Regions from separate parts of the Virgibacillus kekensis genome, predicted to be linked through region 1. Evidence: a T-box and tRNA genes for the amino acid it is inferred to sense, from the RefSeq annotation. Region 1 holds a T-box; the other holds one or more tRNA genes.
What was found. The T-box of region 1 lies ahead of ileS (isoleucine--tRNA ligase). A T-box ahead of a tRNA ligase gene usually reads a tRNA of that ligase, here a tRNA-Ile.
Positions count from the first base shown of each region.

Region 2: it encodes a tRNA-Ile, which carries the amino acid that the T-box ahead of ileS (isoleucine--tRNA ligase) is inferred to sense. The anticodon was not compared.

Region 1 covers NZ_JBHSFU010000003.1:174,500-177,912, forward strand. The annotation lists gene ACFO3D_RS02255 (YlmH family RNA-binding protein) at 1-337, shown strand, start outside; gene ACFO3D_RS02260 (DivIVA domain-containing protein) at 444-950, shown strand; T-box leader at 1,011-1,233, shown strand; gene ileS (isoleucine--tRNA ligase) at 1,285-3,413, shown strand, end outside.
Region 2 covers NZ_JBHSFU010000006.1:107,895-111,307, reverse strand. The annotation lists gene ACFO3D_RS11485 (Na/Pi cotransporter family protein) at 1-1,252, shown strand, start outside; tRNA gene ACFO3D_RS11480 (tRNA-Asn) at 1,491-1,565, shown strand; tRNA gene ACFO3D_RS11475 (tRNA-Met) at 1,567-1,643, shown strand; tRNA gene ACFO3D_RS11470 (tRNA-His) at 1,675-1,750, shown strand; tRNA gene ACFO3D_RS11465 (tRNA-Ile) at 1,769-1,845, shown strand; tRNA gene ACFO3D_RS11460 (tRNA-Ser) at 1,856-1,948, shown strand; tRNA gene ACFO3D_RS11455 (tRNA-Phe) at 2,007-2,079, shown strand; gene ACFO3D_RS11450 (superoxide dismutase) at 2,273-2,884, shown strand; gene ACFO3D_RS11445 (MFS transporter) at 3,002-3,413, shown strand, end outside.

The sequences.
Region 1 (3,413 bases):
AACATCAATCAAAAATGCCAAAATTAAACTGGAGGAAAAGCCTCTCTCCATGCTGATCGAAACGGAGAAGAAATGGCTGGAAACTGACCAGACTGTTTCGTCACTTCGACTGGATGCCGTATTAAAAACGATATATTCATTATCTCGTAAGGACGCCACTGAATATGTGACCAAGGGACTGGTCAAGGTTAATTTTCGGGTAGTGGATGATCCTAAGTTCCAGCTTGAAGAAGGTGACATTCTTTCAATGCGTGGCAAGGGTCGCAGTAAGTTGGTAAGTATAAATGGGACGACCAAGAAAGATAAATGCAGAATAACAACTGCTGTTTTAAAATAATTTTAATTCTAAGCAGGAATTTTACTTTTTATGTCGAATCAAAACGTAATATAGGAATTATTGCGTTTATTATTTTTTCTGGATAAATTTTGAGGAGGTGACCTGTGTGCCATTAACACCACTAGATATTCATAACAAAGAGTTTACACGAGGATTTCGTGGATATGATGAAGATGAGGTCAATGAGTTTTTGGATCAGGTAATTAAGGATTATGAAATCGTAATCCGGGAGAAGAAGGAACTTCAGGAAAAGGTCGAAACTCTGAATGAGAAGCTTGGACACTTTACCAATATTGAAACGACACTGAATAAGTCAATTCTGATTGCCCAGGAAACTGCGGATGAGGTAAAGGGAAATGCATCAAAAGAATCTAAGCTAATTATTAAGGAAGCGGAAAAGAACGCTGACCGGATCATCAACGAGGCGCTAAACAAGTCACGACGCATCGAAATGGATGTAGAGGAACTGAAAAAGCAGGCTAAAGTGTTCCGGACAAGACTGAAAATGCTTGTGGAAGCGCAGCTTGAAATGATTGGAACCGATGACTGGGAAGAATTGTTTGACGCGGATTTCGGCAGCGAACTGGAAGTAGCGGCCGATAAAGAGGCTTAAGCCTTGACGTTATCTGGAATTTTACATATAATTCATTACACAGAAAATGAAAATAAAATGTAAACTACAATGACGGAGACCAGTATGAAAGAGTCAGCTGTTCAGCGAGCCAGGGTAGGTGGAAGCCTGGTACAGTGATACTTTCAGAAAATCACTCCCGAGTATTCATTCCGAACCTGAGTAGGGATGAACGTCTGTTCACGTTACGAATATCGAGTGAATTTAAAATAGATGGCTATTTTAGATTTATAAGGGTGGTACCGCGAGTCTTCTCGTCCCTTTGTGGGATGCAGAGGGCTTTTTTTAATTTATAGAACGATTAGGAGGAAAAGTTGTGGATTATAAAGAAACGTTATTAATGCCTAAGACGGATTTCCCGATGCGTGGCAATCTTCCCAATAAAGAGCCAAAACGGCAGGAACAATGGGATGAAAATAAATTGTATGAAAAGTCACAGGAGCGTACCAAGGGCCGTCCATTATTTATCCTGCATGATGGTCCTCCGTATGCAAACGGTGACCTTCATATCGGCCATGCGCTGAATAAAGTGCTGAAAGACTTCATTACCCGGTATAAATCTATGACCGGTTATCATGCGCCATATGTTCCTGGGTGGGATACACACGGTTTGCCTGTTGAGACTGCACTCACTAAAAAGAAAAAAGTTAACCGCAAGAAAATGAGTATTGCGGAGTTCAGACAGAAGTGTGCTGAGTATGCTCTCGGACAGCTTGATAATCAGCGTACACAGTTCAAGCAGCTGGGCGTGCGCGGTGATTGGGATAATCCTTATATCACGCTAACCAAGGATTATGAAGCTGCACAGATCCGTGTATTCGGTGAAATGGCTAAAAAGGGATATATCTATAAAGGTTTGAAACCTGTCTATTGGTCGCCATCGTCTGAATCTGCACTTGCAGAAGCGGAAATCGAATATCATGATAAGCGTTCACCGTCTATTTATGTTGGATTCGAGGTAACAGATGGAAAAGATGTGCTTGATGGCGGTGAGAAAATTGTCATCTGGACAACAACCCCTTGGACAATTCCAGCCAATCTGGGTATCTCACTTCATCCTGATCTGGAGTATGTTGTCGTTTCTGCAAATAATGATAAATTTGTTGTTGCACAGGATTTGCTTGAAGATGTTGCAAATGAACTGGAATGGGAAAACCCAGAAGTAGTCAAAACGATTAAAGGGTCTGATGCTGATCGTGTAGTAACAAAACATCCGTTTTATGACCGTGATTCAATTGTAATGCTTGGTGAACATGTTACGACAGATGCTGGTACCGGCTGTGTTCATACCGCACCAGGTCATGGTGAAGATGACTTCTACGTTGGTAAAAAATATGGTCTTGAAGCACTGTCACCAGTTGACGATAAAGGGGTATTCACAAGTGAAGCGCCAGGCTTTGAAGGGTTATTTTATGATGAGGCAAACAAGTCAATCACTGAGAAATTGGATGAATCAGGCGCATTGCTGAAACTGTCATTCATTACTCACTCGTACCCGCATGATTGGCGTACGAAGAAGCCGACAATTTTCCGTGCGACGTCCCAGTGGTTTGCATCCATCAAGAACTTCCGTCAGAACATCCTGGACGAAATCAACCGGGTTAACTGGTATCCTGCGTGGGGTGAAACACGTCTTTATAACATGGTCCGCGACCGGGAAGATTGGTGTATTTCCAGGCAGCGAACATGGGGCGTGCCAATTCCGGTATTTTACGCTGAAGATAATACGCCAATCATTACGGATGAAACGATCGAGCATGTATCACAGCTTTTCGCTGAGCATGGATCGAATATCTGGTTTGAGTGGGATGCTAAAGAGCTTCTCCCTGAAGGATTCACATCTGAAAACAGTCCTAACGGAAAGTTCACCAAAGAAACGGACATTATGGATGTATGGTTTGACTCTGGTTCTTCACATGAAGCAGTACTGCTTGGCCGTGAAGACCACCAACGCCCTGCCGATGTTTACCTGGAAGGCAGTGACCAATATCGCGGATGGTTTAACTCATCCCTGTCAACTGCGGTTGCAGTGACTGGCAAAGCGCCATATAAGAATATCATCAGTCATGGATTTGTGCTTGATGGAAACGGCCGCAAGATGAGTAAATCACTAGGTAATGTTATGGTTCCTTCCAAGGTGCAGAAACAGCTGGGTGCCGATATTCTTCGTCTTTGGGTATCTTCGGTTGATTACCAGGCCGATGTACGGATCTCCCAGGAAATTTTGAAACAGATTTCCGAAGCATACCGTAAAATCCGTAACACTTTCCGTTTCATGCTGGCAAACCTGTCTGATTTTGATCCGAAGACAGATTCTGTACCAGAAAGTGAAATGGCAGAGGTGGATCGCTATATGCTACATCGCTTGCAGAAATTGAATGCTAGCGTACGTGAAAGCTATGAGAAATATGAGTATTCACCGATTTACTCACAGATTCACAATTT
Region 2 (3,413 bases), on a different contig from region 1:
CTTTATTAAAAATCAGAAAGTACAAGCTGTTGGGCAATCTATTTTTGGCTTCGGCTCTCTGTTTTATGGTCTGGAACTCATGAGCAGCGGTATGCACCCGCTTCGCAGTCTGGAAGCATTTCAGGAATTAACTGTTAACATGAGTCAAAATCCAGTACTAGGGGTGGTAATTGGAACTTTATTTACTGTAATTGTGCAAAGCTCCAGTGCTACAATTGGTGTTCTTCAGGGATTATACTCTGAGGGCGCAATTGGACTTCAGGCAGCAATTCCTGTATTGTTCGGGGATAACATCGGTACTACAATTACCGCGGTTTTCGCGGCGATTGGGGCAAGTGTAGCAGCAAGACGCGCTGCATTCACACACGTAATTTTCAATCTGATTGGTACAACCCTCTTTTTAATATTGTTAGGATTCTTTAGGGATTATGTAGGTTTTGTACAAGAACAGTGGAATCTTGATGAAAAAATGACAATAGCGGTGGCACATGGTAGCTTTAACTTTTTAAACACTCTTATTCAGTTTCCATTCATTGCGGGACTTGCATGGCTGGTAACCAAGTTGGTTCCAGGAGAAGATACGACGGTCGAATACAAACCAAAACATCTCGATCCAATATTTATTCAGCAGTCATCGGCCCTTGCACTGGACCAGGCTAAGGCCGAAGTAATCCGAATGGGCGAGTATGCTCATCAGGGACTGGAAGAGACAAATAACTATTTAAATACTAAGTCCAAGAAGCATTCAGAAATGGCGACACAGATTGAGGGAGCTTTGAACAGCTTGGACCGCAGCATTACGGATTACCTGGTTGATATTTCCCGTGAATCCATGTCAGAATTGGAAAGTGCTAAACACTCAGCACTAATGAACTCTGTACGTGATATAGAGCGGATTGGTGATCATTTTGAAAACATCATTGAACTTGTTGATTATAAAGTTTCCAACAAAGTTCATCTTACTGATCAGGCGCAAGATGACTTAAATGAAATGTTTAATCTAACCACCATGACTGTTAAGCAGGCGGTTGGAGCATTGGATAACATGGATCGTGAAGAAGCGCTGGCTGTAGTTCAGAAAGAGGATGAAATTGATCAGATGGAACGGACATACCGCAAAAAGCACATCATTCGAATGAACGAGGGATTGTGCAGTGGTTCAGCGGGTATTGTCTTTGTTGATATTATCAGTAACCTTGAGCGAATTGGCGACCACGCGGTTAACATCGCTGAAGAAGTACTTGGAGATTAATTAAAGGAAAGAGGCGCTTAGGCGTCTCTTTTTTTGCTATGTGATTAGATATTATGATTGAAAACATGAGCGTTTAATGCTATAGTATTTATCGGTGCTTGTACAGAAGGCATTCCATACTCTATGAAAATAATGCAAGAAAGTTATTGACAGATTGTGTGGGACATGGTAAATTATATCTTGTCGCTAAAATGATTAATACAACATAGACAAGCAAAACATAAATACTTAAATTTATTCCACAGTAGCTCAGCGGTAGAGCAATCGGCTGTTAACCGATCGGTCGTAGGTTCGATTCCTACCTGTGGAGCCAGGGCGGTGTAGCTCAGCTGGCGAGAGCGTACGGTTCATACCCGTGAGGTCGGGGGTTCGATCCCCTCCGCCGCCACCAATTTTCATTTTATAAAATATTTACTAATATGGCGGTCGTGGCGAAGTGGTTAACGCACCGGATTGTGGCTCCGGCATTCGTGGGTTCGATCCCCACCGGTCGCCCCATAAAATAACATAATTGAAGGACCCTTAGCTCAGCTGGTCAGAGCTATCGGCTCATAACCGATCGGTCGCAGGTTCGAATCCTGCAGGGTCCACCATATTGTACACGGAGGTGTACCCAAGTCTGGCTGAAGGGATCGGTCTTGAAAACCGACAGGCGGGTCAAACCGCGCGGGGGTTCGAATCCCTCCACCTCCTCCATACATATTTTTGTACGACGACTTGATTAAACACAAACACACCATAAATTACTTTTCATGGCTCTGTAGCTCAGTCGGTAGAGCAAAGGACTGAAAATCCTTGTGTCGGCGGTTCGATTCCGTCCGGAGCCATCTTTCAAAAACAAGCAGATGCTTGTTTTTTTGTTTCCATAACAGTTGGGCTTTAGATAGTGGCCATCCATTCTTAATCCCTTTAATACCGTGCAAATAATTTGCAAGTACAGAAATGCTCTGATAGGCTTTCATTAAAGGGTGAATTTTCGAATCCTTTTAATAACCATATTATTAAGGGAGGAAATTAGAAATGGCAAACTTTGAATTACCAGAACTACCATACGCATACGATGCACTCGAACCAACAATTGATAAAGAGACCATGAACATTCACCACACAAAGCATCATAATACTTATGTAACTAAGTTGAACAGTGCTTTGGAAGGTCATTCAGATCTTCAGAACAAGTCAATTGAGGAAATTGTAAGTGATCTGGATTCAGTACCACAAGATATCCGTACAGCAGTCCGCAACAATGGTGGCGGTCATGCAAACCACAGTCTTTTCTGGAAAGTGATGTCTCCAGACGGTGGCGGAAAGCCTTCAGGCGATCTAGCTAAGAAAATTGACGATACTTTTGGCAGCTTCGATAAGTTTAAGGAAGAATTCGAAACAGCTGCAAAAGGGCGTTTTGGTTCCGGATGGGCTTGGCTTGTTGTGAATAACGGCGAACTTGAAGTTACAAGCACTCCTAACCAGGATTCACCGCTTTCAGAAGGAAAAACTCCTATTTTAGGGCTGGATGTGTGGGAGCATGCATACTACCTGAAATATCAAAACAAGCGTCCTGATTATGCTTCTGCATTCTGGAACGTTGTTAACTGGGATGAAGTTAACAAAAACTATAACGAAGCAAAATAATTATCATTAAATTAAAGGCATGGGATAAATTCCCATGCCTTTTCTGTGCTCAGGAACCATATTGCATATCTAACTATTATTTGCTCACACTATTAACGATAAAAAGGAGCAGAAGATATGCAAAAAAGCTTAAAGTTCTTAGCAGGAAAAGTGGATATAAACAAAGACCTTATCTTTTTGTTATTAATAGGTGGATTATACTCTTTAGGAATTTTTCTATCCAATACATTTGTAAATATATACTTATGGAAGCAATCAAATGATTATATAACAATTGCCATGTACAACCTTGGCATATTTACATTTCAGCCGCTGACATTTATTCTTGCTGGAAAAATTGCGAAAAAAGTGGACAGGGTTATAGTTCTTCGTTTAGGGGTAATATTCTTATCTCTATTTTTTTTAAGTGTGCTAATTATTGCTGAGGATGCATCTACCTATAATTTCATGTTGGGTAGTCTTTTGGGAATCGGATATGGATTTTACTGGCTGGCATTTAATGTACTGACCTTCGAAATAACGGAACCGG